3 regions of the Lichenihabitans psoromatis genome follow, and region 3 is predicted to be linked to each of the others. Evidence: predicted binding sites of a transcription regulator. Region 3 holds the regulator's gene; each other region holds the start of a gene.
The links. The regulator LexA, encoded in region 3, represses DNA repair genes until DNA is damaged. The targets are predictions, from matches to a motif close to TGTTCNNNNTGTGTTCNG.
Positions count from the first base shown of each region.

Region 1: the regulator LexA is predicted to act here: its motif matches at 1,372-1,389, upstream of EY713_RS13920 (ImuA family protein).
Region 2: the regulator LexA is predicted to act here: its motif matches at 1,750-1,767, upstream of uvrA (excinuclease ABC subunit UvrA).

Region 1 covers NZ_CP036515.1:3,005,369-3,008,645, reverse strand. The annotation lists gene EY713_RS13925 (acyltransferase family protein) at 1-1,300, shown strand, start outside; gene EY713_RS13920 (ImuA family protein) at 1,408-2,319, shown strand; gene EY713_RS13915 (Y-family DNA polymerase) at 2,219-3,277, shown strand, end outside.
Region 2 covers NZ_CP036515.1:3,732,125-3,735,401, forward strand. The annotation lists gene gyrA (DNA gyrase subunit A) at 1-936, opposite strand, end outside; gene ssb (single-stranded DNA-binding protein) at 1,084-1,614, opposite strand; gene uvrA (excinuclease ABC subunit UvrA) at 1,890-3,277, shown strand, end outside.
Region 3 covers NZ_CP036515.1:3,845,594-3,848,870, forward strand. The annotation lists gene moaC (cyclic pyranopterin monophosphate synthase MoaC) at 1-157, shown strand, start outside; gene EY713_RS17950 (molybdopterin molybdotransferase MoeA) at 154-1,386, shown strand; gene lexA (transcriptional repressor LexA) at 1,537-2,244, shown strand; gene EY713_RS17960 (invasion associated locus B family protein) at 2,394-2,960, shown strand; gene EY713_RS17965 (class I SAM-dependent methyltransferase) at 3,270-3,277, shown strand, end outside.

The DNA of each region.
Region 1 (3,277 bases), 840 kb from region 3:
CTATCTGCTGCCGACCCGCCTCTGGGAGTTTTTGGCCGGGAGCGCCTTGGTGCTGATCCCTGCGATGTCGCGCCTCGGGCCGGTGGTCCGCGCCGCACAAGCCTGGCTCGGGCTCGGGTTGATCGCGGCCGGCTTCCTGCTGCTCTCCCCCGCCACACCGTTTCCCGGGGCCGCCGCGCTGCCGTCTTGCCTCGGGGCCGCGCTGCTGATAGCGGCCGGCAACGGACCTCACCAGCCGAGCGTGAACCGCCGTCTTGGCGCGGCTCCGTTGGCATTCGTCGGGCGGCTGTCCTACGCGCTTTATCTTTGGCATTGGCCCGTCCTCATGCTGGCCGGTTACGGGCGCACGACCCCGCTGCCCTTCGCCGAACGGCTGGGCCTGATCGCCCTGACGGTGCTGCTGTCGCTTCTGTCGTGGTGGCTCGTCGAGCGCCCCATCATCGCGCGGCGCTGGCTCGCGGGACGACGGAGCTTGCTCGCGGCCTGTCTCGCTGGGGTGATCGGGGCTGCGGCTCTCGGCCTCGTGCTCAATCTGGTGGGGCAGGACAAACTCACACTGACCCGCCTGCCCGCGCCCGTCCTCACCCTGGCGAACGGGCAATTCGACACCGTCAAGGGCGAGTGCCGGCCGAGCGACATGCACGCCGACGTTTGTCGATGGGGTCGGCCCGGTGTCGAGCCGACCGTCGCGGTCTGGGGCAACTCCTTCGCGCGCATGTGGGTGCCGGCGCTCGGCCTCGCGGCCGACCCGCATCGGGTGGCGGGCATCAGCCTGCTGCTCAGCCGCTGCCCGCCGCTTCTCGGCGTGAGCGTCCCGGATAGTCCTGGCTGCGCCGCTTTCAACAAGGAGGCGCTCGCCTTCATCGAGGCCCACCCCGCGCTCAAAACGGTGCTGATCGGCGGCAATTGGACCTCCTTCACGCACGATCTCCCGGCCCTCGGAGACACGATCGCGGCGCTCACCCAGCGCGGTCGACGGGTGGTCGTGATCCTGCCGTCGCCCGCAGCGCTTTATGACGTGCCGCGCAGCCTCGCGCTGGCAGCATTGCACCACGAGCCCCCGCCGCCCTTGCAGAGCGAGGCTGCGGCACGCGCCGCCCTGGCCGGGACGACCGCGATCCTATCCGATCTGCATAAGACGCAGACATTCGAGACGATCGATCCCTTTACGGCCCTCTGCGATGGCGCCACCTGTGCGGTCGCGCGCGAGGGTCACGCGCTTTACGCCGATCAGGACCATGTGACGCGGTTCGGCTCGACGCTTTTCCCCAGCTTGTTCGATCCTCTCTTCGCGCCGTAGAGAGGCGGCCTCGCGATCGCCAAAAGCCCGGACTCTTTCGCTTGACTCCCACCCCGAACCCCGGAATCTATAAGAACAAATAGAGAACGAACTTGAGGCTTTGACCGATGTCGCCGAGCGGCAGAACGGAACACGTCACCTTTTTGCGTGCGGCCATCGCCAGAATCGAGGCGGGGGTTCCGGCTGCGGACGTGCGCGCCATGCGGATCGGCACGGTGACGCCAGGCCCGTCGCCGCGGCGGCCCGGCGCGGCCCGGCGCGGCAAGCGGCTCGTTCCGCTCGGCTCCGAGGGGCTGGATGGCCTGCTCGGCGGTGGACTCAGGGCCGGCGCATTGCACGAAATCGTGCCCGAGACGGCGCGGGATGAAGCGGCTGCCTCGGGTTTCGCGCTGGCGGTGGCATCGCGCTGCCTCGCGGGGAGCGGCATGCTGATCTGGATCGTCGACGATCGCGCCGCCAGCGAGAGCGGCGATCCCTACCGGCCTGGGCTGCAAGCCCATGGCCTCGACCCGGACCGCATGATCGTGGTGCGGACCCATGGCGCCGACCAAACCCTTTGGGCGCTCGAGGAAGCGCTCCGGGCCGGAGCCTTCACGGTGCTGGCCGAACTCTGGGGCGGTCAACATTACGGGCTCGCCCCCTCCCGCCGCCTCGTTTTGGCGGCTCGGGCGCGCGGCGGAACCGGGCTGCTGCTGCATGCCGGACTTCCCGGCGCCGCCACCCTGTCGAGCGGCAGCGAAACGCGGTTCGCGGTCGCGGCGCATCCCAGCCCGCATCTCGCCTCGGCTGGGGGCCGCATGCCAATCCCCGGCCAAGCTGTCTTCGGGGTTCGGCTCGACAAGCTCCGCAACGCCGCGACCGACTTCGACACGAGCCGCATTCATCCCCTTGTCTGGACTCCCGAGCAGAGGTGCTTTCATGACCACGACCTATCTCTCGGTGTGGCTTTCTCATCTGCCGACCGATCGCCTGAAGCGGCTCGGCCCCGGCCTCAAGCGCAACGGCGGGCGAAGCGGTGACGCGCCGGCACAGCCCGGCCTCGTCACGCTCGCCAAGATCAAGGGCGCGCAACGGGTCGTTGCGGTCGATGCGGTCGCGGCCGCCCATGCGGTCAAATCCGGCATGACGCTGGCGGATGCGCGGGCCATTCATCCCGGCTTGGCGGTCGCGGATGCCGATCCAAGAAGCGAGGCGGCGACGCTCGACGCCATCGGCGCATGGTGCGGCCGGTTCACCCCCCTGGTGGCGCTCGATGGAGCGGACGGTCTAGTGCTCGATATCGGCGGGGCCGCGCATCTCTTCGGCGGCCCGGAGGCGCTTGTCCGGCTGCTCGAAAGTGGCCTTGCGGCTCAAGGCTTCACGGCGCAGGCCGCCATTGCGGAAACGCCCGAGGCCGCCTGGGCTTTGGCGCGCTTCGGCACGGTCAAGATCGCGCCGGTCTCGACCGGCAAGGACTTCGCCAAACAGATGGCGGCCTTGCCGCTCGCGGCCCTCCGGCTCGAGCAAGCGACGATCCAGTCGCTCGCACAGGCCGGTTTGCGCCGGGTCGGCGATCTTGTCTGGCGCCCCCGCGCGCCGCTCGCGGCCCGGTTCGGCAACAGGCTGTTCGAACGGCTCGACGCCGTGATGGGTCAACTGAAAAACCCCATCTCGCCCCGCTTCGACCCGCCCGCCTTCGTGGTCGAACAGGTGTTCGCCAGCCCGATCGCACAACGCGAGGCCATCGAGGGAACGCTGCTGGCCCTGTCGGGTCACCTCTGCGGCTTGCTCGAACGCCATCAGAAGGGCGCGCGCGGTCTGGTCGCCACCTTGTTCCGGGTCGATGGCGTGGTGAAGCGTATCGCTGTCGGCACCAGCCGCCCGCTCGATCAGCCCGACGCCATGGCGCGGCTGTTCCGCGAGCGGATCGACGCCATAGGCGAGGATGGATTGGACACCGGCTACGGGTTCGATCTCGTTCGCCTCGCGGTCCACGAG
Region 2 (3,277 bases), 110 kb from region 3:
GCTGCTCTGGAGCGAGGTGTAGCGCCAGAGCTGGTTCAGCACCACGTCCGGCACCGCGTCGCGTTTGATCTCGATCACGATCCGCATGCCGTCGCGATCGGATTCGTCACGCAATTCGGAAATGCCCTCGACCCGCTTCTCGCGGACCAGCTCGGCGATTTTCTCGATCAGCGTCGTCTTGTTCACCTGATACGGAATTTCGGTCACGATCAGGGCTTCGCGATCGCGGCGGATTTCCTCGATCAAAACCTTGGCTCGAATCGGGATCGAGCCGCGGCCCGTATGATAGGCCGAGCGGATGCCGCTTCGTCCGAGGATCGCGCCTCCTGTGGGGAAATCCGGGCCTGGCACGATCTCGATGAGGTCGTCGATCGTGATGTCGGGCCGATCCATCAATGCGATAACCGCATCGATGACTTCGCCGAGATTATGCGGCGGAATATTGGTGGCCATGCCGACCGCGATGCCGCCGGCACCGTTGACCAACAGATTCGGAAACCGCGCCGGCAGCACGACGGGCTCGCTCTCCTTGCCGTCGTAGTTAGGTTGGAAGTCGACCGTGTTTTCGTCGATGTCCTGGATCAGCGCCAACGACGGAGCCGCCAAACGTGACTCCGTGTACCGCATCGCGGCTGCAGGATCGCCGTCGATGGAGCCGAAATTACCCTGCCCATCGATCAGCGGCAGCCGCATCGAAAAGGTCTGCACCATGCGGACCATGGCGTCGTAGATCGCGCTGTCACCATGGGGATGGTACTTGCCCATCACATCGCCCACGATCCGCGCTGACTTAACGTAAGGCCTGTCCGGTAAGTAATTGTTTTCCTGCATGGAATGCAGAATGCGCCTATGCACCGGCTTCAACCCGTCCCGCACATCCGGCAGGGCGCGGCTCACGATGACGCTCATGGCGTAATCGAGGTAGGACCGCTTCATCTCGTCCGTAATGGAGACCGGTCGGATACCCGACGATTCGTCCGGTCGATCTTTGTCGTGCTCAGCCAAAAACTTCGATTCCCAAACAGTTCAAGCCGTTATCTCTACTGGAAAGCGCCTGCGAGGCCAACCGTGGCGGAGAAGCGATCAGAACGGGATGTCGTCGTCGATCGTCTCGGACAAGCGCCCACCGCCGGTGTTGCTCGGTCCACTGCTCGACCGTTGGTCCGACGCGCTCCGTCCGTAGCTGGACCCTGAGCCGCCCCCGCCAGACGGGCGCTCGAAGGAACCGCCCTCCTCGCGGCCACCGAAGTCACCGCCAGACCCGCGGCTATCGAGCAGCGTCAGTTCACCGCGATAGCGCTGCAGCACCACCTCGGTCGTGTATTTTTCGGCACCATCTTTGTCGGTCCATTTCCGAGTCTGCAACTGTCCCTCGACATAGACCTTCGAGCCCTTCTTCAGATATTGCTCGGCGACTTTCGCGATATTCTCGTTGAAGATCACGACGTTGTGCCACTCGGTCTTTTCCTTGCGCTCGCCCGACGCCTTGTCGCGCCATGTTTCGGACGTCGCGATCGTCAGATTGACGACCGCCTCACCCGAATTCATGCGACGGACTTGCGGGTCCTTGCCGAGATTGCCGATCAGGGTCACCTTGTTGACGCTACCCGCCATCACCAACTCCTCAAAAACTCAATCGACCGTTGTCGTTCTGCCGATGATCCTGCGCCGTTTGGCCCCGGAGGCGCAAGCCAAACCGAGCCGTTTGCAGGCTCAGATCACAGGTTCGGACACGTCGTCCACGGATTTTGTTCTTTTTCTGTTCCAATCGGGACAGAGCTTTGATACCCACTCGGTACCATCCGAGGTTCCGCTCGCGCGTCGAGCCTTGTCGCTGCGGCCCCGTGCTGGCGGGACGGGCGTCGCGTTGCAAAAAGGCATGAGGCCGCATGGCACGGAGACAGAAACAGGCTGGTGAAGCGGATGCGCCCGCCTCGGAAGCACTCGTGGTTTCGCAGGCCCCCGCGCTGCCGCCTTCGGCCAAGCCGGTTGAGACGCTCGTCGGCGTCACAACTCCGGCGTTTGACGGCCGCACGATCACGGTCCGTGGCGCGCGGGAGCACAATCTCAAGAACATCGATCTCGTCATCCCACGCGACAAACTTGTCGTGTTCACGGGGCTGTCCGGGTCGGGTAAGTCGTCGCTGGCTTTCGATACGATCTATGCCGAAGGACAGCGCCGCTATGTCGAGTCCCTCTCGGCCTATGCGCGCCAGTTTCTCGAGATGATGCAGAAGCCGGACGTCGACCAGATCGACGGACTGTCGCCAGCGATCTCGATCGAACAGAAGACCACGTCGAAGAACCCCCGCTCCACCGTCGGCACCGTCACGGAAATCTATGATTACATGCGCCTGCTCTGGGCGCGGATCGGGATTCCCTATTCGCCCGCGACCGGATTGCCGATCGAGAGCCAGACCGTCAGCCAGATGGTCGACCGGGTTCTGGCCTTGCCCGAGGGAACGCGCCTTTACCTGATCGCGCCAGCCATTCGCGGCCGCAAGGGCGAGTACCGCAAGGAAATCGCCGAATATCAGAAGAAGGGGTTTCAGCGTCTCAAGATCGATGGGGAGTTCTACCCCATCGATGAGACCCCGATTTTGGACAAGAAGTTCAAACACGACCTCGGTGTCGTTGTCGATCGGATCGTCGTGCGGCCCGATATCGCGACGCGACTCGCCGAAAGCTTTGAGACCGCGCTAGAGCTCGCGGATGGCATAGCGGTCGTCGAACTTACCGATCCTGCAGACGGTCAAGACCGGGAAATAACCTTCTCGTCGAAGTTCGCCTGCCCTGTCTCGGGGTTTACGATCGCAGAGATCGAGCCACGGCTGTTCTCGTTCAACAATCCGTTTGGCGCTTGCCCGATCTGCGCCGGGCTCGGCTTTCAGATGTCGGTCGATCCGGAGCGCGTCGTCCCCGATACCACGTTGACGTTGAAGCGCGGTGCGATCGCGCCTTGGGCAAAATCCACCTCACCTTATTATGTCCAGACACTCGACGCGCTCGGCAAGCATTTCGGCTTTAAGCTCGATACCCGATGGGAGAGGCTGCCAAAACAGGTCCAGAACGTCATTCTGTTCGGATCCGGGAGCGAGGAGGTTCGGTTCGCCTATGACGACGGCGTCCGGTCTTATGCGGTCAACAAGGCTTTCGAAGGCGTGGTCAATAATCTCGACCGGCGCTTCAAGGAGACCGAGAGCGAATTTGCGCGCGAGGAGATCGGCCGCTTCATGAGCGCGACACCGTGCCTCGCCTGTAGCGGCACGCGGCTCAA
Region 3 (3,277 bases):
CGAAATGGAAGCCCTGACGGCTGTCAGCGTCGCCTGCCTCACGGTCTACGACATGGTGAAGGCGGCCGATCGCGCCATGCGGATCGAGGGGATCCGCCTGCTCGAAAAGTCGGGCGGGAAATCCGGCCATTATCGCGCCGGGACCGACGCCCCATGACGGCCGATGCGATGCTCAGCGTCGCCGACGCCCTCGCGGCGATTTTGTCGACCGCCCCCCAAGCCCTTCCCGAAGAAGATGTCGCATTGGCCTCGGCGCGTGGGCGCACGCTGCGACGCGATCTCCTGGCGCTCAGAACGCAGCCGCCGCTCCCGGTTTCGGCCATGGATGGCTATGCGGTTCGGGCCGCCGATCTCGCGCGTGCGCCTGTGGATCTCCGCGTGATCGGAACCAGCCAAGCCGGCCGAGCCTTCGACGGCGCGGTCCAGGCCGGGGAAGCGGTGCGGATCTTCACCGGCGCTCCCGTGCCGGACGGTGCCGATACGGTGCTGATGCAGGAAAACGCGAGCCTCCAAGGCGCAACCATGCGTGCCCTCCAGGCGGAACAGATCGGCCGCCACGTTCGGGCCGCGGGCCTCGATTTCAGCGAAGGGGATGTCGGTCTTCGGGCCGGTCGGCGCCTTGGCGCTGCGGAACTCGCCTTGGCGGCCGCCATGAATCACGCAAGCCTGCCTGTGGCTCGCCGTCCACGCGTCGCGATCTTGGCGACCGGTGACGAACTGGTGTCGCCCGGGATGGTGCCCGGCCCCTCGCAGATCGTCGCGTCCAATTCCTTTGCGCTCGCTGCCATCGTCGAGCAAGCCGGTGGATTGCCGATCGATCTCGGTATCGCGGGTGATAATTTCGAAGCCTTGAGTCGCGGCATTCGCGCCGCGAGCGACCAGCAGGCCGACCTTCTGATCACACTCGGAGGCGCCTCCGTCGGTGACCTCGATCTCGTGCAGAGCGCGCTGGTCCGGGAGGGGCTAGAGCTCGGCTTCTGGCGGGTCGCGATGCGGCCCGGCAAACCGCTGATGCACGGTAAACTCGGCGCCATGCGGGTCCTCGGCCTTCCCGGCAACCCCGTCTCGTCGATCGTTTGCGGCATCCTCTTTGTGCGACCGCTCATCCGCGCGCTCTGCGGGGACCCCGATGCGGCCGCCTCCATCGCCGAGCCGGCCCGTCTCGCGGTCGATCTGCCGGCCAACGACCGGCGCCAAGACTATGTTCGCGCAACCCTCGCGCTCCGCGCCGATGATCTGCCGCTTGCTCATCCTGCAACACTGCAGGATTCATCGATGCTCAAAGTACTGGCGGGCGCACAATGCCTGATCGTTCGTGAGCCGCATGCGCCCGCCGCTCGGGCCGGCGATCGTTGCATGATCATCCGGCACGATCGCTACCTCTAGCAACCCACGTGCAGGGCGTTGCGGCAGGTGGTTTGCGAGCGGGCCAAGCATGAACGCAGCAAGAACATTCGTGCAATTGTTCTCTTTTTGTTTTACCGTCTGGCGACGAATCGTAAGGCTCTGACGGGCCATCGCGGCCGAGGGTGACGAATGCTGACGAGCAAACAGAACGAACTTCTCCGCTTCATCCACGAACGGCTGAAGGAGCAGGGCGTGCCGCCCTCCTTTGACGAGATGAAGGAAGCCCTGGATTTGCGATCCAAGTCCGGCATCCATCGCTTGATCATGGCGCTCGAGGAACGCGGGTTCATCCGTCGTCTGCCAAACAGGGCTCGCGCCATCGAAGTGTTGAAGCTTTCGGACTCGTCGACCCCCACCGAGACAAAGCCATCGAAGTTCTCGCCGAGTGTGATCGAGGGAACGCTGGGGCGCCTGCGCCCGCGTGGATCGCACGGATCCAACCACGAAGACGTCATGGCCGTGTCGGTGCCGATGATGGGGCGTATCGCGGCCGGCACCCCGATCGCGGCTATCCAGACTCGCAGCCAGACCATCACGGTGTCGCCGGACATGTTGGCGGCCGGCGAGCATTTTGCCCTTGAGGTTCGTGGCGACTCGATGATCGAGGCTGGTATTCTCGATGCCGACACGGTCATTATCCGCCGTCAAGATTCAGCCGACACGGGCGACATCATCGTGGCGCTGGTCGACGACGAAGAGGCGACCCTGAAGCGCTTCCGTCGACGGGGCGCGTCTATCGCTCTCGAGGCCGCCAATCCGGCCTATGAGACACGAATCTTCGGCCCAGACCGCGTGAAGATCCAAGGCAAGCTGGTCAGCCTTCTCCGCCGCTACTGAGCCGTGTCTCGCAATCGCGAGGTCCGGCGGGGCGCAAAAGAGAGCCGCGCGCCGGTTATCCACGTCTTGTGTGTGTGATATCGAGCCGATAACGCTGCCCGCGACACCGGCCATCGTATTTCGGCGGCGCGTGTCACCGGGGATTGTTCATGTCTGCTCGCCTGCTGTCGATTTTTGGCCCGATTGTCGTTGTGTTGAGTTTTTCTCAGGCAGCCGCTCAGCAGAAACCAGTGACCCCGGCCGCGAAACCACTCGCACCCGTGAGTTCCGAGCCGGCGACCACATCGGCAAGCTACGGCGACTGGGTTCTCCGATGCGGGCGCATTGGCGATGGCGACCAGGCGAAGCGCGTTTGTGAAGTCGCTCAGACTATCCAATTACCCAACCAGACGGCGCCTATCGCGGAGGTTGCGGTCGGTCATCTCCCGGATGGATCCTTACACCTGACCGCCGTGCTGCCTCCGAGCGTGTCGTTTCCGAGCACGGTGGCGTTTGCCAATGCCGGCGACAAAGCTCGTGTCGATCTTCAATGGCGGCGGTGTCTCGCTGGCGGGTGTTTCGCCGACACCCCCGTCAGCGACGATCTCCTCAAGGCTTGGCGTGTCTCGACCGATGCTGGGAAGATGACGTTCAAGGATGCTGGAGGGCGTGATATCGCGTTGGCGATCTCGTTTCGCGGGCTGGCCCAAGCGCTCGACGCCTTGCCGAAATCTTAAATCCGGCCTCTCGGTTCAGGCGCAAACCTCGGCGGAACAGCCCCGTTCCTTACGGCAACTTGAAACGTGGCAATTGAGCGGCATATTTGAGGGAGGTCGAAGCCGACTATCCAGCTAGGATGCGAGCACCACGCGACGATGAACGAATCCACGAACGATCGGCGTTCACCTCTTCACAAATCTGAAGACGCCGAGTCGACTGCTCTCGCTGAAGCCGAGGCTCAATCGCAGATATCCACAGCACACGATATCGCGACTCGCGCTCGCCATTATCCGCGCTCGGCCAGAAACGCACTGGATCTCGCGCGATTGCTCGA